One region of the Streptomyces sp. NPDC058576 genome, then DNA from elsewhere that is predicted to be linked to it. Evidence: riboswitches for the same ligand, from Rfam matches in the RefSeq annotation. Region 1 holds a riboswitch; the other holds the start of a gene.
The links. Region 1 has a riboswitch for S-adenosylmethionine ahead of thrC (threonine synthase). Riboswitches for the same ligand answer to the same signal wherever they lie in the genome.
Positions count from the first base shown of each region.

Region 2: linked by a shared signal. The riboswitch ahead of ACFWRV_RS26285 (aminotransferase class V-fold PLP-dependent enzyme) and the one ahead of thrC (threonine synthase) in region 1 are both predicted to bind S-adenosylmethionine.

Region 1 covers NZ_JBHXPF010000005.1:16,209-26,727, forward strand. The annotation lists gene ACFWRV_RS05610 (asparagine synthase-related protein) at 1-936, opposite strand, end outside; gene ACFWRV_RS05615 (keywimysin-related RiPP) at 987-1,109, opposite strand; gene groL (chaperonin GroEL) at 1,791-3,413, opposite strand; gene ACFWRV_RS05625 (cold-shock protein) at 3,763-3,969, opposite strand; gene ACFWRV_RS05630 (MoaD/ThiS family protein) at 4,413-4,691, opposite strand; gene thrC (threonine synthase) at 4,724-6,019, opposite strand; SAM riboswitch class I at 6,038-6,165, opposite strand; gene ACFWRV_RS05640 (glucosyl-3-phosphoglycerate synthase) at 6,319-7,269, shown strand; gene ACFWRV_RS05645 (trehalose-6-phosphate synthase) at 7,334-8,722, shown strand; gene otsB (trehalose-phosphatase) at 8,774-9,625, opposite strand; gene ACFWRV_RS05655 (FtsX-like permease family protein) at 9,809-10,519, opposite strand, start outside.
Region 2 covers NZ_JBHXPF010000044.1:15,678-26,196, reverse strand. The annotation lists gene ACFWRV_RS26325 (glycosyltransferase 87 family protein) at 1-199, shown strand, start outside; gene ACFWRV_RS26320 (hypothetical protein) at 175-1,431, opposite strand; gene ACFWRV_RS26315 (NlpC/P60 family protein) at 1,448-2,476, opposite strand; gene ACFWRV_RS26310 (NlpC/P60 family protein) at 2,740-3,765, opposite strand; gene ACFWRV_RS26305 (NYN domain-containing protein) at 4,058-5,419, opposite strand; gene ACFWRV_RS26300 (hypothetical protein) at 5,459-5,701, opposite strand; gene ACFWRV_RS26295 (rhomboid family intramembrane serine protease) at 5,896-6,651, shown strand; gene ACFWRV_RS26290 (Lrp/AsnC family transcriptional regulator) at 6,648-6,929, shown strand; gene ACFWRV_RS26285 (aminotransferase class V-fold PLP-dependent enzyme) at 7,003-8,382, opposite strand; SAM riboswitch class IV at 8,590-8,707, opposite strand; gene trpD (anthranilate phosphoribosyltransferase) at 8,814-9,878, opposite strand; gene ACFWRV_RS26275 (cytochrome bc complex cytochrome b subunit) at 10,001-10,519, opposite strand, start outside.

The DNA.
Region 1 (10,519 bases):
CCCGGCCGTGCCGCGTGCCGCCTCCACCGCTCTGCGCGCCCAGGTCTCGTCCTCGCTGTAGCGGTCCCGGGCGGCCACGGTCAGCAGCGCCAGCGCCTCGGGTCCGGTCTCCCGGGCGGCGAACGCGAGGGCCGTGGAGTCCAGGCCGCCGGAGAGTTCGCAGCTGATCCGGTCCAGGCCGCCGACATGGGCCCGTACGGAGGCCGCGACGGCGTCCGCGACCCTGCGGGCCCCCGCCGCCAGGGGGAGTTCCCCGGGCGGCGGCTCCCACCAGCGGTGCTCCGTGGGACCGGGGACGGCGGCCGTGCCCGGTGCTGCGACGGGCAGGGCCAGGCCGTACCCGGCACCGGTCTCGTGGACGCCCCGCCAGACGGCGCGGCGGCTCAGGGGGTGCGGCAGGAAGTCCAGCAGCCGGAGCGCCAGCGCGCCCTCGTCCAGGGGCGCGTCGATCAGCCGGGCCAGGACGGCGGGGCGGTCGGAGGCGATGGTTCCGGCCTCCGGGTGCCGGGCGTGGTAGATCCGGCGCAGTCCGGTGGCGGTGCCCCGGATCCAGCTCTCCCCGGACAGCCGGGCGACCACGTGGTAGAGGCCGGGCAGCCGGGCGAGCCGGCGCTCCAGCCCGGCCCGGTCGCGGGCGCCCTCCAGCAGTCCGGCGAGCACGGCGTCGGGGACGCGGTCCGGGCCGACGAGAACAAGGGCGTCCTCGCCCCGCGCGAGGTGGCTGACCTTGCGGACCAGCCGGCGGGCGACGACCCAGGGCCGGCCCGAGGGGTGGGCGACGGTCAGGGTGTCGCCCACCCCTCGGGCCGGCCCGGCGGCTCCCGGCGCGGGCGACCGGCCGGTCGCCGCTCCCGGCGCGGGAAGCTGCCCGGCCGCTGCCGCTCCCGCCACGCTGTCCGGCAGGACGACGAAGTAGTCACGCGGCTGTCCGGGCATCTTCACCTTTCGGAAGTTCTCTCACGGTGCACAGGGAACGGGTCGGCGGATCAGATGATGCGCCGGCTCCAGTACTCCTTGTACGAGCCGACGAAGTAGCCGGCGGTCTTCTTCGAAAAGTCGCCCTGCTTGAACATCGACGGCTTCACATAAGCCTTCTTCTGCTGCTTCATGACACCTTCCCTTCTGTTCGGTTGACGACCGTTATGCCCAAATGGCTTCTGCATAACTGGAGTTATTCCTGCGACTGGTGTTCACCACGTGAACACCAGAGCCATCATGTCCCGCTGTTGAACCGGTACGCATGATTCCGACTTACCGTGCGAAGTTGGCTGGATAGCGCGAGCGGCGAGGTCCGGGGCGGGCCGCTTCGGGGTGGCTCCGCCCGGGCCCGGGCGGCCGGCCTGTCGCCCTGTGCAGTCGCACACCACCGAGGCATGGACGCGCGGTGGACTGGACCAATGACTGGACGCCGCCGTCCGACCGGGCAGTGAGCTGCCACGAGAGGGAACAGCTCCCGGCGGCACCGACGAACCGGCCGGATCGGGCGTCCGGGCGGCTTCGCGTGCGCCGTACCCCAGGGATCGCGGGCGCGCCACCGCCATCGGCACAGCCGCGCCGACCCGTGCTGCCGTACGGGGAAGGCCACGGCAAGTAGTCATTCGGCCACGCCGACCGCCCCCAGCCGCCCCGCGACCACGTACGGGCAGCCGGCGGCCGGTACCCGCCCGACGCCTGCCCACGTCACTGGCCCGGACACGCCACAGGGGCGGCACCTCCGGTGAAGGAGATACCGCCCCTCTGGGACGTACGCGGAGCTTCGATCAGCTGGAGGCCGGAACCTCCGTGGCCGATCAGAAGTCCATGTCACCGCCCGGCATGCCGCCCGGAGCGGCCGCGCCGGCCTTCTCGGGCTTGTCGGCGATGACGGCCTCGGTGGTGAGGAAGAGCGCGGCGATGGACGCGGCGTTCTGCAGAGCGGAGCGCGTGACCTTCGCCGGGTCGAGAATGCCCTCGGCGATCATGTCGACGTACTCGCCGGTCGCAGCGTTGAGGCCGTGACCGATCGGCAGGTTGCGGACCTTCTCCACGACGACGCCACCCTCGAGACCACCGTTGACGGCGATCTGCTTGAGCGGGGCCTCCAGCGCGAGCTTCACGGCGTTGGCGCCGGTCGCCTCGTCGCCCGTGAGGTCGAGCTTGTCGAAGACGGCCGAGGCCTGGAGCAGAGCCACGCCACCACCGGCGACGATGCCCTCCTCGACGGCGGCCTTGGCGTTGCGCACCGCGTCCTCGATGCGGTGCTTGCGCTCCTTGAGCTCCACCTCGGTGGCGGCGCCGGCCTTGATGACGGCCACGCCGCCGGCCAGCTTCGCCAGGCGCTCCTGGAGCTTCTCGCGGTCGTAGTCCGAGTCGGAGTTCTCGATCTCGGCACGGATCTGGTTGACGCGACCCTGAACCTGGTCGCTGTCACCGGCGCCGTCGACGATCGTCGTCTCGTCCTTGGTGATGACGACCTTGCGGGCGCGGCCGAGCAGGTCCAGGCCGGCGTTCTCCAGCTTGAGACCGACCTCCTCGGAGATCACGGTGCCACCGGTGAGGATGGCGATGTCCGCGAGCATGGCCTTGCGGCGGTCGCCGAAGCCCGGGGCCTTGACGGCGACGGACTTGAACGTGCCCTTGATCTTGTTGACGACCAGGGTGGAGAGCGCCTCGCCCTCGACGTCCTCGGCGATGATCAGCAGGGGCTTGCCCGACTGCATGACCTTCTCCAGCAGCGGGATCAGGTCCTTGACGCTGCCGATCTTCGAGTTGACGATCAGGATGTACGGGTCGTCGAGCGACGCCTCCATACGCTCCATGTCGGTCGCGAAGTACGCCGAGATGTAGCCCTTGTCGAAGCGCATACCCTCGGTGAGCTCCAGCTCCAGACCGAAGGTCTGGGACTCCTCGACGGTGATGACGCCTTCCTTGCCGACCTTGTCCATCGCCTCGGCGATCTTGGCGCCGATCTCGGTGTCGGCGGCGGAGATGGAGGCGGTCGAAGCGATCTGCTCCTTGGTCTCCACGTCCTTGGCCTGCTCCAGCAGAGCGGCGGAGACGGCCTCGACGGCCTTCTCGATGCCGCGCTTGAGGGCCATCGGGTTGGCGCCTGCGGCGACGTTGCGCAGACCCTCGCGGACGAGAGCCTGGGCGAGAACGGTGGCGGTGGTCGTACCGTCGCCGGCGACGTCGTCCGTCTTCTTGGCGACCTCCTTGACCAGCTCCGCACCGATCTTCTCGTACGGGTCCTCGAGCTCGATCTCCTTGGCGATGGAAACACCATCGTTGGTGATCGTGGGCGCGCCCCACTTCTTCTCGAGGACGACGTTACGGCCCTTGGGGCCGAGGGTGACCTTGACGGCGTCGGCGAGCTGGTTCATCCCGCGCTCGAGACCGCGCCGTGCCTCCTCGTCGAACGCGATGATCTTGGCCATGTGAAGTGGTCCTCCCGGACAGGGGTGGATTTCTCCGGACCGAGAGGCGCCCGCGACGGACGGCCTGCCTGCGTGGTGGTTCCTTGCCCCACCGCGCCTGCGGGCCTCACCGGCCCGGTCCAAGTTTCTGTCACTCTCACCTGGAGAGTGCTAACGCCAATGATTAGCACTCGACCCCCGAGAGTGCAAGCGCCTCCGGCGAGTGCCCGCCATGCGGTCCGGGGGTGTGACGGCGCGCGGTCCGGGGCGCGGCGCACCGCCGCCCCCGGACGCGCGTAGGGCCCGATCCCCTGATCCCGGGGTCGGGCCCTACGTGCGTGAGTGGTGTCGTCGGACGACCGCGCCGAGCTCAGCCGACGGCGAGCTTGACCATGTCGGCCTGGGGCCCCTTCTGGCCCTGCGAGATCTCGAATTCAACTCGCTGACCCTCTTCGAGGGTGCGGTACCCGTCCATCTGGATCGCGCTGTAGTGGACGAAAACATCCGCACCACCGTCGACCGCGATGAAGCCGTACCCCTTCTCCGCGTTGAACCACTTGACGGTGCCCTGAGCCATGCCTAACTCCCCTATTACTGGCCCTTGCACGGGACCGCACTTCGCGGACCCGGGTCGGAACTCACCCTCCGACAGGAGAGGGTGTGCGGCGCCGCAGCGCGTCGACCGCGGCCGAATGTATCCGCCCAACTGCCCTCTGCAACAGGTCAATCGGACGACAATTCTGGGCGCAGAAGACCGCGCGAATATGCGGGTTTGCTGTGAATTACGGGCAAGTCGGGCCAGGCAAAGGGCACTTATGCCGCAAGAGGTTCACGTACTTTGGCTGCTTCTTATCGCGGCCGGGCGCATTCTCATATGCGGGCGGCACGGGCAGCGGGTGGGGCTTCCCCAACTGTACCGCGCTCAACCATGCAGAATTGCCCCCTCCGCTTCTCTCGCGGAGGGGGCAACCGTGGTCACACAGTGGTGCGGTGGGGCCGTCGGCGAGCGGCCCGGGCGGTTCAGCAGCCGCCGGCCACCGCGGGGATGATCGAGACGCCCGCGCCGTCCGGCGTGGCCGCGTCCAGGCCGCCCTCGAAGCGCACGTCGTCGTCGTTGACGTACACGTTCACGAAGCGGCGCAGCTTGCCCTGGTCGTCCAGGACGCGGGCGGCGATGCCCGGGTGGTCCTTCTCCAGGGACTCGATGACCTCGGAGAGCTTCGAGCCCTCCGCCGAAACCTCGGCCTGGCCGCCCGTGTACGTACGGAGGATGGTGGGGATGCGGACCTTGACGCTCATGGTGGTGCCCTTCTTCCTTCGTGCCGGTGTGGTCAGGCGGTGCCGAGGCCCGCGGCGCGGAACGCGTCCAGGCTCGGCTTGATGGTCGCCGTGGCCTGCGAGGTGGCGGAGACCGCGTCGAGCGTCTTGAGGCCGTCGCCGGTGTTGACCACGACGGTGGTGAGCGTCGGGTCGATGACACCGGCCTCGATGAGCTTCTTCGTCACGCCGAGCGTCACGCCGCCCGCAGTCTCGCCGAAGATGCCCTCGGTGCGCGCCAGCAGCTTGATCGCGTCGACGACCTGCTCGTCGGTGACGTCCTCCACCGCGCCGCCGGTGCGGCGGGCGATGTCCAGGACGTAGGGGCCGTCCGCCGGGTTGCCGATGGCCAGCGACTTGGCGATGGTGTTCGGCTTCTGTGGCCGTACGACGTCGTGACCGGCCTTGAAGGCGGCGGAGACCGGGGAGCAGCCCTCGGCCTGGGCGCCGAAGATCTTGTACGGCCTGTCCTCGACCAGACCGAGCTTGATCAGCTCCTGGAGACCCTTGTCGATCTTCGTGAGCTGGGACCCGGACGCGATCGGGATGACGATCTGGTCGGGCAGCCGCCAGCCGAGCTGCTCGCAGATCTCGTACGCCAGGGTCTTCGAGCCCTCGCCGTAGTACGGGCGGAGGTTGACGTTGACGAAGCCCCAGCCCTCGCCGAGCGGGTCGCCGATGAGCTCGGAGCAGAAGCGGTTGACGTCGTCGTAATTGCCCTCGATGCCGACCAGCTCACCGCCGTACACCGCGGCCATGACGACCTTGCCCTGCTCCAGGTCGTGCGGGATGAACACGCAGGAGCGCAGTCCGGCGCGGGCGGCGGCGGCGCCCACGGCACCGGCCAGGTTGCCCGTGGAGGAGCAGGAGAGGGTGGTGAAACCGAAGGCGCGGGCGGCCTCGACGGCGATCGCGACGACGCGGTCCTTGAAGGAGTGCGTCGGGTTGCCGGAGTCGTCCTTCACGTACAGGCCGCCGGTGACGCCCAGCTCACGGGCGAGGTTGTCGGCCTTGACCAGCTTGGTGAAGCCGGGGTTGATGTTGGGCTTCTGAGCAACGTCGGCGGGCACCGGCAGCAGCGGGGCATAGCGCCAGATGTTGTCCGGCCCGGCCTCGATGCGCTTGCGCAGCTCCTCCGGGGAGCCGGTGGGCAGGTCGTAGGCCACTTCGAGCGGCCCGAAACAGGACGCACAGGCGAAAAGCGGGCCGAGCTCGAAACGCTCGCCGCACTCGCGGCAGGAAAGCGCCGCGGCGGGACCGAGGTCCGGGGAAGCGGTGGTGGCATTACCTGCGACGGTCTGAACAGCCATGATGGCGGAGGCCCTTTCTCCTCATCTTCCTCGCGACGCATTTCGCCGCAAGACGGAATTGGCACCTTCCCCACCGTGACCTCGCGGTCGGCAGGAGGGTTGCCGGGACTTCAACGGGCCGTTCCCTCAGTCCCTCTGGATGAGCTCTATGGCACGGGATCTTCGATCCAGGCGTTTATGTGCGCTCCGACCCCGACATGCGAGGGTCATCCGCGTTGTTCAAGACTGTAACCGAAGCACCGGACCGTTGAGATAGTCGTCCGAACCGCGAGATGGATCACACACAGGGAGTGCCGACCGTGCTCGAAGAGGTGGAACGCTGGCTGACCAGGCGTTCCTGGTCGTCCGGCGACCGCCCGCTGAACCGGCTCACCGACGCCCGGAGCGCCGATCCGCGCGTCACGTCGGTGAGCGTGGTGCTGCCCGCGCTGAACGAGGAGGCCACGGTCGGCGCGATCGTGGCGACGATCCGCCGGGAGCTGATGGAGAAGGTCCGGCTCGTCGACGAACTCGTGGTGATCGACTCCGGCTCCACCGACGCCACCGCCGCGGTGGCCCGGGCGGCGGGCGCCCGGGTGGTCCACCGGGACGCGATCCTGCCCCGGATCCCGGCCCTGCCCGGCAAGGGCGAGGTGCTGTGGCGGTCGCTCCTGGTGACCAGGGGCGAGATCGTCTGCTTCGTGGACGCCGACCTCAAGGAGTTCTCGGCGGACTTCGTCTCGGGGACGGTCGGCCCGCTGCTCACCGACCCCACGGTCCACTTCGTCAAGGCGATGTACGACCGTCCGCTCGGCGACAGCGCAGGTCAGGGCGGCCGGGTCACCGAACTGGTGGCGCGCCCGCTGCTCAATCTGCACTGGCCGCAGCTGGCCGGCTTCGTCCAGCCGCTGGGCGGCGAGTACGCGGTGCGGCGCTCCCTGCTGGAGCGGCTGCCGTTCCCCGTCGGTTACGGAGTGGAGCTGGGGCTGCTCGTGGACGCGCTGCACACCGTGGGCCTGGACGCGCTGGGCCAGGTCGACGTCGGGGTACGCAAACACCGCCACCAGGACGGGCAGGCGCTGGGCCGGATGGCGGCGGCGATCTACCGCACGGCGCAGCTGCGGCTCTCCCGGGGCCATCTGGTGCGGCCGGCGCTGACCCAGTTCGAGCGCGGCGAGGAGGGCTTCGTGCCCCGCACCCATGCGGTGGACACGGAGGAGCGGCCGCCGATGCGGGAGATCGCGGAGTACGCGGAGCGCCACGCGGCGTGAGGCGGTGGGCGGCGTGGAGCCCTGAGGCGTTTGGCGGCTTCCCGAACGGGCTAGGTTCCGCTACATGGTCACCGAGCATCCCGAAGCCACTGCCCAGGTCCTCGTCGCGTCCAACCGCGGCCCGGTCTCGTACACGCTCGGCGAGGACGGGACGCTCGACGCCAAGCGCGGCGGGGGCGGTCTCGTCTCCGGGCTGAGCGCCGTCGACGACAAGCTGTGGGTCTGCGCGGCCCTCGGCGACGGCGACCGCGAGGCGGTGCGCCGCGGGGTAGGGGAGCCGGGCGTGCGGATGCTGGACATCGACGCCGAGGTGCACGCCGACGCGTACAACGGGATCGCGAACTCGGTGCTGTGGTTCGTCCACCACCTGCTCTACCAGACGCCCGTCGAGCCGGTCTTCGACGCGGAGTTCCGCCGGCAGTGGGCTTCGTACGAGACGTACAACCGGGCCTTCGCCGATGCGCTGGCCGAGGAGGCGGGCCCGGGGGCGGCGGTCCTCGTCCAGGACTACCACCTGGCCCTGGTCCCCGGCATGCTCCGCGAGCTGCGCCCGGACCTCAGGATCGGCCACTTCTCGCACACCCCGTGGGCGCCCGTCGACTACTTCCGGCTGCTCCCCGACGACATCGCCGAGCAGTTGCTGCGCGGCATCCTCGGCGCGGACCGGGCCGCGTTCCTGACCCGGCGCTGGGCGGACGCGTTCATCGGCTGCTGTACGGAGATCCTCGGCGGCACGGGCCGGACCAGAATCGGGGTGCACGGCCTCGGGGCCGACGCCGACTTCCTGCGCCGCCGCTCGCACGAGGCGGACGTGGACGAGCGGATGGAGGCGCTGCGGGAGCAGGTGGGCGAGGGCCGGAAGACCATCGTCCGGGTGGACCGCACCGAGCTGTCCAAGAACATCGTGCGCGGCCTGCACGCGTACCGGACGCTGCTGGACGCCCACCCGGAGTGGCGCGAGCGCGTCGTGCACATCGCCTTCGCCTACCCCTCCCGCCAGGACCTCTCCGTCTACCAGGACTACACGGCGGCGGTGCAGTCCCTGGCCACGGAGATCAACGGGGCGTACGGCACGGAGAGTTGGACGCCGGTCGTCCTCCACGTGAAGGACGACTTCGCCCGCTCCCTGGCGGCGTACCGGCTGGCGGACGTGGCGCTGGTCAACCCGATCCGCGACGGGATGAACCTGGTCGCCAAGGAGGTCCCCGTCGTCTCGGACCACGGCTGCGCGCTGGTGCTGTCGCGGGAGGCGGGGGCGTACGAGGAGCTGGGCGAGGACGCGCTCGTGGTGAACCCGTACGACGTGACGGGCACGGCCGAGGCCCTGCACGAGGGGCTGACGATGAGCGCGGACGAGCGTTCCGGGCGCACGAAGCGACTGGCCGAGGCGGCGACCGCGCTGCCGCCGCAGCAGTGGTTCCTGGACCAGCTGGAGGCGCTGCGGCAGGACTGACGGCCCGGAAGCGGGCCGGCCGCCCCTCCCGCTGCCCCAGCCGCTCCGCTTCTACAGCCGCTCCGCCAGGGCCGCCAGGAAGTCCACGACCGCCGCCGGGCCCGGCACCGACAGGTCGGCGCGCTCGGCCAGTTCGGGCACCTCGGCGCTGCCGCTGCACACCAGGAGGCCGGGGAGGCCGTCCGGGCCCTCCGTTCGCAGCTTCTCCACGGCGGCGAACGCGGCGAGGTCGCCGAGGTCGTCGCCCGCGTAGATCACGGACTCCGCGTCCAGCTCCGCGACGAACTTGGCGAGCGCGACTCCCTTGTCCATGCCGGGCGGCCGCAACTCCAGCACCAGACGGCCCGGTTCGACGATCAGACCGTGGGCCGCGGCCAGCTCGCCGAGGGGCCCGCGCAGCGACTCGAAGGCCGCCTGCGGGTCCTCGGCGCGCCGGGTGTGGACCGCGACGGCCTGCCCCTTCTCCTCGATCCAGGTGCCGCGCCACGCGTCGAACTCGTGGAGCACACCGGGGAGTTCGGCACGGACAGCGGTGACGCCCGGGTGCGGGGCGGGGGCCCGGACGGTGCCGGTGACGGCGTCCCAGCGTTCCGCGCCGTAGTGTCCGAGCACGACGAGGTGCTCCAGGCCGGGAACGCCCGCGAAGCCTCCGTAGCGCACGGCGACGCCCGCCGGGCGGCCGGTGATCACGGCGATGGCGGCGACCTTCGGCGCGAGTGCGGCGAGCGCCTCGACGGTACCGGGGTGGGCGCGGGCCTGCTCGGGGTCCGGGACGATGTCGGCGAGCGTGCCGTCGAAGTCGAGGGCGACGACCGCGCGGTCCGGCCGGGCGAGGACGGCGTCGAGCCCCTCGCGGCCGGCCGGGGTGGTCGGGGTCGGAAGACGTTCCGGGTGACTGCCCATGGAGCGAGCCTAATCCCTGGACGGATCGATCACGAGCGTTGTCGGGCCGGTGACGACTGCGCGCGGGCTCACGGACGCCGGTGAGCACGCGGCGACGTTCACGCGCGCGCTCACCGGCCCGTCAGAATCAGAACACGGTGACGACTCCGTGCGGCTCACCGGCGCCCTTCAGTGCGGCGACGACTACTCACGCGCGCCCGCGAGTTCGACCGGCCGGGTCCGCAGGGCGAACGCGGCCGGCAGGACGGCGGAGCCGGCGGCCAGGAGCGCGGCGGCCGCGACGACCAGGCCGAGCGTTCCCCACGGCACGACGACGGCGGACGTGACGCCCAGCAGCGCCAGGGCGCCCCACACCACCAGCAGGTTCACCGCCGCGACCACGCCCCCGAGTACGGCTCCCACCCCGACCGCCGCGACCGCCTCGGCTGCGACGAGCCGCAGGACCTGCGGGACGGTGGCCCCGGCGAGGCGGAGCACGGCTAGGTCCCGGACCCGGTCGGAGGTGGCCATGACCAGGGTGTTGGCCAGAGCCGTCCCCGTACAGAGGAGAGCGATGGCGAGGATCATCCGGAGACCGGTCCGGGTGTGGTCGTTCGTCCCCGGGCTGTCCGCGGCCAGCCACGCGTCCCGGGTCTCCACCCGCGTACCGGTGGCGGCAGCGGCGGTGCCCAGGGCGGCGGCGACGGCCTGCCGGTCACCGCCGGGGGCGACCTTGACGTCGATCCGGTCGACGGCCGCGCCCCCGGCGTTCCGGGCGGTGACGTAGACGCCGTTGTCGCCGGTACCGGTGGCCAGGACGGCGGCGATCCGCAGCGACGCCTCGCGCCCGTCGCCGAGCCAGACGGTGACCCGGTCGCCGACCCGCGTGGTCAGCCACTCCTCGTTGACGACGAT
Region 2 (10,519 bases), on a different contig from region 1:
GGAGTTCCCGATCGGCTTCGGCCATGTGGTGGCGAGCGACGCGTGGGGCGTGACGCTCCTGTTCGTACGGAACGGGCTGCTGGTGGCGGCCTCGCTGATCGCGGCACGGCGGCTGTGGCGGTCGACGGTGCCGGGGAGACCGGGCGGCGAGGCCGCGGTGAGCGCGGTCGGGGGTCAGCCGAGCCGGGTGGCGAGGTAGTCGCGCCAGTCGGCGGTGAACTGCTCGGGGGTGGTGTCGAGCACGGCCTTCAGGGCCTGCTCCACCGCTCCCTCGCGCCCGTCGTGCGCTCCGACGGCCTCGTAGAAGGCGATCAGCTTCTCCTTGCCCCACCGCTCCGCGATCAGCTCGCAGGCCAGCCAGCCGCCTTCGTACGCCCCCGCGAGCTTCGCCGGGTCGCCGTCGAAGCCGAAGTCCGGGTCGGCGGGGAGTTCGGCCGGGGTCCTGCCGCTGCGGACGGCCTCGGCCAGCTCGGGGGCGACGGTGTCGGCGGCGCGGTCCTCGCCCCGGTAGGCGGTCCAGTCGGCGAAGCCCTCGGAGAGCCAGACCGGGGTGGCCGTGGAGGTGCTGGTCCGGGTGGCGACATGGGTCGTCTCATGGGTCAGGACGATCCGCTGCCCGAAGCTGCCCAGGGTGGCGTACGCCTGCGGGTTGACGATCACCCGGTCGGCGAGGGCCGGGCTCTTCCCGGTGCCGCCGACCTCGCCGGTGGTGACGGCGGCGATGCCCCGGTAGCTGGCTTCCGGCGAGCCCAGCAGGCCCGCCATCGACTCGACGGAGTCCGGGACGAGGACCACCACCCGCTGGTTCCAGGGGCGCGGCCAGGCGTCCGAGACGGCCGGGACGGCGAGGTCCACGGTGTCGGCGATCCGGCGCAGCTCCTCCTCGCCCCGTCCGACGCCCAGGACGATGCTGTGAGCGCCCTCGACGACCTCCACGTCCCCCTGCTGCCACAACTGCCCCGAGGCACCCTTGGCGGGCCGGTCCTCGGTGATGTACCAGCGCTCGCCGTCGCGCATCAGCTCCAGGACGCGGCGGGTGGCGACCGGGGCGGTGTCGTACCCGTCGATCCGGTAGCGCAGCTCCACCTCGGCGGTGGCCCACTGCCCGTCCTGCTCGGTGATGCCCTTGACGTCGTACGTCCAGGACTTCAGCGGCACGTCGGCGAGCCGGTCCAGCTCGGTGCGCTGGGCGGCCCGCAGCTTCGCGGCGTCCGGGGCGAGGCCGTCGAGGTAGCCCACCGGGTCGTGGGCGAGGACGGCCGCCGCGCGGCGCTCCAGGGTGGCGTCGAGGGCGCGGGTGGTGAGGAAGGTGTCCGGGGCGACGGGAGCCGCGCAGGCGGACGCGGTCAGGAGCGCGGCGAGCAGCAGGCCCGCCGCACGCCGCCGTCCCCGGGGGCCTCCCCCACGCGCGTCACGTCCTCGTCCGGCCACCCTGCCGATCGTACGGTCAGATCCGGGTGACCGAGGAGACGGGCATCATGCCGACCGGATCGTAGCGGACCGGTGCGCCCGGATACGGGGCGTGGATGACCTGGCCGTTGCCGACGTACATGCCGATGTGGCTGGCGTCCGCCCGGTAGGCGACCAGGTCGCCGGGGCGCGCCTGGGAGAGGGGCACCGTGCGGCCCGCGTGGCGCTGGGCCTGGGAGGTGCGGGGCAGGCTCACCCCGGCCTGGGCGTAGGCCCACTGCATCAGGCCGGAACAGTCGAATCCGGAGGGCCCGTTGGCCCCCCAGACGTAGGGTCTCCCGAGCGCCTGGTGGGCGGCGGCCACGGCGGACATCGCGCGGCCCGAGCCGGGGGCGACGCCGGAGAGGTCGGGCAGTCCTTCGCGGCCGGAGCGGGAGGCCCGGTCGAAGGAGGCGCGTTCCTCGGGCGGCAGCGAGTCCAGCAGCCGGCGGGCCTCGCGGAGCTTGGACTCGACAGCGCGTTTGTGACGGGTGACGGCCGCCCGGTTGCGTTCCAGGTCGGTCAGGGCACGGGTGGTCTCGGCGCGGGTCTGGGCCAGCTTGCGCTGGGCGTGCCGCAGCTTGTCCAGGGTCATCGCCTGGCGGGCGCCGGCCCGGTCGAGGGCGGCGGCCTGCTCCAGATAGGTGTCCGGGTCTGCGGAGAGCAGCAGGGCGACCGCCGGGTCGATGGAGCCGGTGCGGTACTGGGCGCCCGCCATCGCGCCGAGCGCGTTGCGCATGTCGTTGACGCGCTCCTGGCCCCGGGCCGTGGCGTCCTGGGCGCGGTCGGCCTCGCCGCGCAGCCGGTCCACCCGCTCACCGGCCTCGTTGTATCGCTCGGTGGCCCGCTCGGCCTGCTCGTAGAGGCGGTCGACGGCGGCCTTGGCGCTCTCCCGGGTGTCCTTCGGGTCGGCGCTCGCCGGGGCCCCGGTCAGGGTGGCGGCCGCGGTGGCGGCGGCCGCCGAGATGACCGTGACCCGGACGCCTCTGTTGAAGCCGGACTGTGTGGAACGGCGATGGGACACCACAGGTAGCCGCACTCCCTTCCGCTGACGCGGTGGTGCGCAGCCCCTGCCGCCCGGGGCGGGCGGACGGAGTCCGGGAGCTGCACAGCAGCCAGACAGTAATCGGACGACTACGCGCCGGCCAAAGACCGCGCCGGTGACGGAAAGGGGGCCGAACGCCGCCGCCCCGCCGGTGACCTTGGTCTCCGGCGGGGCGGGGCGTCAGCGTGGTGCGCGGCGATTCCCTCGTTCGGGCGTGCCGTGGCGTGCCGTACGGCGCTCCACGGTCAGATGCGGACGCCGAACTGGAAGGTGCCCATGTAGTCCATCGACTCGTAGCGGACGACGGTGCCCGGCTTCGGGGCGTGCAGGATCTGGTTGTTGCCGGCGTAGAAGCCGACGTGCGACAGGCCGTTGAAGAAGACCAGGTCGCCCGGCTTGAGCTGGCTGCGGCCGATCCGCTGGCCGTCGTTCTGCTGGGTGTACGTGGTCCGGGTGATGGAGACGCCGGCCTGGGCGAAGGCCCACTGCGTCAGCCCGGAGCAGTCGTAGGAGTTGGGGCCGGAGCCGCCGGAGACGTACGGCTTGCCGATCTGGGTGGCGGCGGCGCTCAGGGCGGCTGCTCCACGGCCGGACGCGGGGGCCTCGTTGCCGAGTTCGACCCGGTCGCTGGCGGCGCGGCTGGCGCGCTGCTCGTCCTGCTGCATCTTGGCCCGCTCGGCCTGCGTCAGCGTGTTGAGGAGCTGCTGGGCGTCGGCCAGCTTGCCCTGGTACTTCTTCTTGTTCTCGCCGAGCGCCTTGCGGACGTCGGCGAGGTCGCCGAGCTTGTCCTGGGCTTCCTTGCGCTGCTGGGCGAGAGTGCGCTGCTTGGACTGGATCTTCTGCAGCGACTCCGTCTGCTTGACCGTCAGCTGGTCGAGCGCGGAGGCCTGGTCCAGGAAGCTGTCCGGGTCCGAGGCGAGGAAGAGGGCGACCGAGGGGTCGATGCCGCCGGAGCGGTACTGCGCGGTGGCGATCGAACCCAGCTCGGTGCGGAGCGTGTTGAGCTCGGCCTGGCCGCGGGCGACCTTGTCCTGGAGCGCGTCGACTTCCTTCTTCAGGTTGTCCTGCTGCTCCTTGGCCCCGTTGTACTTCTCGGTGGCCGCCTCGGCCTCGTGGTAGAGCTTGTCGACCTTCGCCTTGACTTCGTTCTTGCTCGGCTTGGGGTCGGCGTGGGCGGCCTGGGAGGTCAGGGCCACGGCCGCGGCGGCGGTCGCGGTGAGCACGGTCACGCGGGTGCGGCTCGGCTGCTTGGGACGACGGTGGGACGCCACGAAGGCGAGCTCCTTCTTCCTCAGAGCCGCCTACCGGGCTGTGGGGGAAAGAATCCCCGGCTCCGTACACATGACGGACTCGGCGGTTCCTTCGCCGTCACCCCGAGTGGGTGATCAACCGTGCGAAGGTTCGAGGCCTGACCCTAGTGACCATCTTGTGATCAGTTCAAATCCTCACAGGATTTTTCTCGTCACACCAGGCACTTCTTTGCTCTCACCCCACCGCGTGTAGCGGCGACTTGACGGTACGTTCCCAGAAATCCGGCATGACACACATGCCGCCCATATCCCGCTAGACGCGCGAAAGGCGCTTGAGGAGCAAGACGGACGCGACCGGCCGCGCACCGGCCTTGGCCACGCCGTCCGCCACCTCGCGGTCGGTGGAGACGACCACGACGGGCCGCCCCGGCGGTTCCGCGCGGGCCAGTTGACGGATCAGCTCGTCCGCGGTGACCCCGGGCTTGCTGAACAGCACCCGCACCCCCCGCGGCGGCGCCAGCAGCACCGGGGCGGCCAGCTCGGCGCCGTCGAATACACAGGTCATCTCGGCGCCGGTCTGCGCCGCGAGCACCGAGAGGCCGCCCAGCAGCCGCAACCGCTGCTTCTCCAGCGGCATCTGGGGATAGCCGGTCTTGGTGACGTTGTAGCCGTCCACGATGAGGTGGGCCTGCGGCAGCGCCAGCAGTTGGTCCAGCAGCGCCGGGTCCGTCTCCGAAAGAGCCCGGGCGGCAATGTCCTTGGGCGACATCCGGCCCGGTTCCACCGCGTCCACCGTGTCGGCGGGATGCGTCGTCGCCGGGGGGAGCGCCAGCTCCCGCCGCAGCCCCGATGCGGCGTCCAGCACGGTGTCCAGGAGCAGTCGCAGCCGCATGTCCTCCACCGAGCGGCCCTCGCGGGCGGCCCGCCGGCTCGCCTCCAGGGCCGCCTCGGCCTCCCCCAGCCGCCCCTTGAGCCGGCGCGACTCGCTCTCCACGGCGGAGAGCTGGGCGGCCGACTCGGCCCGCACGGTGTCGGCGTCGGCGGCGCTGCGGCGCAGGGCGGCCTCGCCGCGCTTCACCTCGCTGAGCGCGCTGCGCAGCTTGCGGTGCAGCGACTCGGCCTCCTTGCGGGCCGTCTCCAGCTCGGCGCGCAGCCGCTCGGTGTCGGTGCGGGTGTGGGCGCGGGCCCGCTCCAGCTCCTCGCGCAGGTGCTCCAGTTCGCGCCGGGTCTCCTCGTCCGCCCGTTCCGCGTCGGCCCGCTGGACCTCCTCGCCGGCCGCCTCGACCAGCTTGACCCAGCCGACCGGGCGCAGCACATAGGCGGCCGCGGCCACATCCAGGGGATCGGCGGCGGCGGGCGGCGAGCCCGCCTCCAGCGCGCCGGTCAGTTCGGGCTGGGACTGGCCGAGCCGCTCACCGATCCGCTGCCGGAAGACGGCGTCGCTCTCCAGCGCGGCGGCCATCGCGTTCCCCGCGAACTTCGCCCGCCGGGTCGGGGTGAACCGGGCGTACTGCCGTAGCTGGGCGGGCAGTTCGGAGACGGTCAGTCCGCCGAAGGCGTCCGAGACCAGCGCGACCACCCGCCGTCGGACACCCTCGGGCAGCGGACGGCCGAGCGCCTCTGCGCCGCCGTCGGCCTCATCGGCCGGTCCGGCGCCGCTGGTCGGCTGATCCACCGTCCGTCACCCCATAGATATGTCGAAGGGTGCGCTCCCTCAGGAAGCGGCACCCGGCCTGTCCACCAGTTCGATCTGGTCCACCGCGTTGCACCAACGACAGCGGACCGACTCGATGGTCTCACTGACGACCTCCCGCTCCTCGACACTCGACTCACCGGCCAGGTCGAGGTGCACGTACTCCACGACCTTGGAGGAACGGGTCACGTCGAAGCGCGTGAGGTTGCCGCACAGGGTGCAGCGCCAGCGGGTCGATTCGGTCGGCAGGGGAACCGTCGTCATCGTTTGCGTCCTCTTTCGTCGTTTCCAGGAGCCCGCGCCGGGCGCGCCGCCGCGACTCCACCTGTCTACGTCAAGGATCTCGCGGTGCGCCGTCGAACTGCGGAAGTCCTGGCGTAACCCTACGGCCTCGCGTATAGGCATCGGCACGGCGAGGCGTTCCCTCCCGTTCTCCACCGTTACGTCATGCTCTGTACATGATCGAGTGGCGACAGGGCGACTGGCGGACCACGGCCGGGAGGATCCGGGACGCGGCGGCCTCCAGCGGCGCCCCGGTCACGTACGGACTGATCGCCGTCTGCGCGGTGACCTTCCTGATCAGCCCGCTCTCCGGGTTCGGCGGCGCCGCCCACCGGAGCGAGGAGGCGCTGCTCGCCGCGCAGAGTGCGTACTTCGAGCGGTGGGGGGTGATCCCCGCCGAGCTGTGGGAGGGCTCCGCACCTGCGCTGATCACGCCGTTCACCGCGCTGTTCGTGCACGGCAGCTGGCTGCACCTGCTGGGGAACCTGCTGTTCCTGTACGTGTTCGGCGCGATGGCCGAGGAGCGCATGGGGCGGGTGCGGTTCGCGCTGTTCTACCTGGGATGCGGCTATGTGGCGCTGGTCTGTTACGCGGCGGCGCACGCGGACTCCGAGCAGACGCTGGTCGGGGCGTCGGGGGCGATCTCCGCGGTGCTCGGCGGCTTCCTGTACCTCTTCCCGAAGGCACGGGTGACCAGCCTGTTCCCGTTCCTCTTCTTCCTGCCGCTGCGCTTCCCGGCCTGGATCGTGCTGGTCTTCTGGTTCGGGCTCCAGTGGGCGGCGGCCCAGGCCGCGGACGCCGGGCCGGGGGTGGCGTATCTGGCGCATGTGGCGGGGTTCGCGGCCGGGTTCCTGTACGCGTGGGTGCGCTATGGGCGGAGGGCTAGAGTGAAGGTTCCAGCCACGGCCACCGAGGGAGACAGCCAGCCGTGATCACCGCGATCGTGCTCATCAAGACCAGCGTGGACCGGATTCCGGAGATCGCCGAGGCCATCGCCGCGCTGGACAGCGTCAGCGAGGTCTTCTCCGTCACCGGCACCTACGACCTGATCGCCATGGTCCGGGTCGCCAAGCACGATGACCTCGCCGATGTCATCCCCGGCCGGATCAGCAAGATCCCTGGGGTCGAGGGGACCGACACCCATGTGGCGTTCCGTACGTACTCCCAGCACGACCTGGAAGCCGCGTTCGCCATCGGCCTCGACGCGTAGCCCCGGCATCCTTCGGCCGGGGACGGGCAGCGCGCCCGTCCCCGGCCGAGGTGTTTTCGTGACGCCGGCGTCCTCAGACCTGCGCGGCCTCGCCGCGGTCCGGGACGCAGCGGCCGTCCTCGGTGCGGTAGTTCCACTGGGCGCCCTCGCGGACCAGCTCGGAGACCGCCCGCAGGAACCGGTCGATGTGCTCGTCGGGCGTGCCGGCCCCGAAGCTGACGCGGATCGCGTTCAGGGACCGCTCGCCCGGCTCGGCCTCCGGCGCGCCGCACTCGCCCGGGTCCTGCGGGTCGCTGCCGAGCAGGGTGCGCACGAGCGGGTGGGCGCAGAAGAGTCCGTCGCGCACGCCGATGCCGTACTCGGCGGAGAGGGCGGCGGCGAAGTGCGAGCTGTTCCAGCCGCGCACCACGAAGGAGATGACGCCGACCCGGGGCGCGTCGTCGCCGAACAGCGAGAGCACCTGCACCTCGGGGACCTCGGCCAGCCCCGCACGGACCCGGGACACCAGCTCCTGCTCCCGGGCGACCAGGGAGTCGAAGCCCGCTTCGGTGAGGGCCTTGCAGGCGGAGGCGATGGAGTAGACCCCGATGACGTTGGGCGAACCGGCCTCGTGACGGGCGGCGGTGGTGTGCCAGTCGACGTCCACCCCGCCGTCGGCGCGCCGGGCCACCTTGCGGGACGCTCCGCCGCCGGCGAGGTACGGCTCGGCCGCCTGGAGCCAGTCGGCGCGGCCGGCCAGGACTCCCGAGCCGAAGGGCGCGTACAGCTTGTGGCCGGAGAACGCGACCCAGTCGACGTCCAGTTCGGCGATGTCCACCGGGTGGTGCGGGGCGAGCTGCGCGGCGTCCAGGACGATGCGCGCGCCGTGCGCGTGGGCGGCGGCGGCCAGTTCCCTCACCGGCCACAGCTCGCCGGTCACGTTGGACGCGCCGGTGACGCAGACGAGGGCGGGCCCGTAGGGGTCGCGGTCGGCGAGCGCGCGCTCCAGTGCCTCGACGGCCTGGCCCGGGGTGCGGGGCGCGTTGAGGTAGGTGACCTGGGCGTCGCGCCAGGGCAGCAGGGACGCGTGGTGCTCGGTCTCGTAGACGAAGACCTGGCAGTCGGCGGGGATCGCGGCGGCCAGCAGGTTGAGGGAGTCGGTCGTGGAGCGGGTGAAGACCACCTGGTCCTCCGCGCGGCAGCCGAGGAACTCCGCGACCGTGCGGCGGCTGTTCTCGAAGAGGTCGGTGGAGAGCTGCGAGAGGTAGCCGGCGCCGCGGTGGACGCTGCCGTAGTACGGGGCGTAGGCGGCGACGTCGTCCCAGACCCGCTGGAGGGCCGGGGCGCTGGCGGCGTAGTCGAGCGCGGCGTAGGTGACCTCACCGCCGGTGACGAGCGGAACGGTGACGTCCTGGCCCAGAACGGGCAGCGGGGCACAAACCGACGAGTCGAGGGCAGCGGTGGGGACAGACATGGCGAACTCCCGTAACAGGCAGGCGAAATCTGCGCGCCTGCGGTTACGCGGCGGCGCGGAGAAGGAAGGAAAGAAGGGTGCGCGGAAGAAGGGCGGTCAGCTCAGGGCGGGAAAAAGCCCTGGGACGTGCCCTAGCGCATTCGCTTGCTCACAGAAGGCTCCCTAGGGACCAGGACCCCGGGGGCTGGCATCCGCTGGATGCCGAGGGGCCCGCGCTTGCCGCAGACCTCGCTGCCTACGGCCTGGTCTTCACCCGGGGCACCCCGCCACGGACGGAGGGTTGCCGGACAGCGGGCCGGGGCCGTAGTCGCTGTCACTCATGACCTGCGCAGCATCTTGCCATACGTATGCACACGCGCAAGGGCGCAGTCCGGCATCCGGACCGCGCCCTGCGTCACACCGTGTGCTCCGGAGGTGTCTTCCCGTCGCGCTCAGGCGTTGCTGGCCGCCACCCAGCGCTCCAGCGCCCGCTTGGCGGCCCCCGAGTCGATGGCCTCGGCCGCGACGAGGATCTTCGCCGCGAGCTGTTCCGTCAGCGTGCCGGGGCCCGGGTCCAGGGCGACCAGGGCCGCCGCCGAATTGAGCAGCACCGCCTCCCGCACCGCGCCGCCCTCGCCGTCCAGCAGGCGGCGGGCCACATCGGCGTTGTACGAGGCGTCGGCGCCGCGCAGCGCCTCGACGGGGACGATGGGCAGCCCCACGTCGCGCGGGTCGAAGGGCTCCTCGCGGACCGCGCCGTCGCGGACCACCCAGACCCGGGAGGTGGCGGTGGTGGTCAGCTCGTCGAGCCCGTCGTCGCCCCGGAAGACCAGGGCGGAGTTGCCCCGGTCGGCGAGCACGCCCGCGACGATGGGCGCCATCCGGGCGTCGGCGACGCCGACCGCCTGGGCACGGACCTGGGCCGGGTTGGTGAGGGGGCCCAGGATGTTGAACGTGGTCTGCGCGCCGAGTTCCTTGCGGGCCTTGGCGGCGTACCGCAGGGCGGGGTGGAACTTCACGGCGAAGCAGAAGGTGATGCCCGCCTGCTCGGCGACCTCGACGACCCGCTGCGGGGTCAGCTCCAGGTTGACGCCGAGCTTCTCCAGCACGTCGGAGGAGCCGCTCGCGGAGGAGGCGGCCCGGTTGCCGTGCTTGACGACCTTGGCGCCGGTGCCGGCGATGACGATCGCGGACATGGTCGAGATGTTGACCGTCTTGGCGAGGTCGCCGCCGGTGCCGACGATGTCGACGGTCCGCCCCGGCACCTGGATGGTGTTGGCGTGGGCGTACATCGCGCGGACCAGGCCGGTGACCTCGTCGACGGTCTCCCCCTTGGCCCGCAGCGCGACGGCGAACCCGGCGATCTGCGCGTCGGTGGCCTCGCCGCTCATGATGCGGTCCATGGCCCAGGCGGTCTCCTCGGAGCTGAGGTTCTCGCCGCGCAGGAGGGGGTTCAGGAGGCCGGGCCAGGAACGGTCCGCCACGCTGTCGCCGCCGTTCGGGGTCACAACGTTCATGGTCCGCTCCAGGGTCCACAGCCGGTCAGGAAGATGGCCCCACCCTATCCAGCCGGGGGGACCGCGAAGAGCCCCGTCCATCGAATGGACGGGGCTCTCACGGTGGCGATCAGGTCAGGGGATCAGTGGTGGCCGTGGCCCTCGCTGATCTCCTTGTACTCCTCGGGGGTGGCCTTGGGGATCTGGTTCCCCTCGCCGAAGTACCCCTTGCTGAGCTTGGCGCGCAGCTTCTGCACCGGGGAGATCTTGCGCTTGACGCCGTTCTCGTCGACCGCGGGGCCGAGTTCGAGCGGCTTGTACTGCTCGTGCGCCGTGAGCGTGTGCAGCTGCCCGGGGCTGAGCGGCTCGTGGATCTCGACGAACTCACCGTGCGGCAGGCGCTTGATGATGCCGGACTCGCGTCCGTGCAGCACCTTCTCCCGGTCGCGGCGCTGGAGGCCGAGGCAGATCCGCTTGGTGACGATGAACGCGATGACCGGTCCGACGAAGAAGAAGATCCGGACGAACCAGGAGATGGAGTTCAGCGACAAGTGGAAGTGCGTGGCCCACAGGTCGTTTCCACCGCCGACGAGGCCGATGAAGTAGGCCGTGACCCAGGCGACGCCGAGGCCCGTACGGGTCGGGGCGTTGCGCGGGCGGTC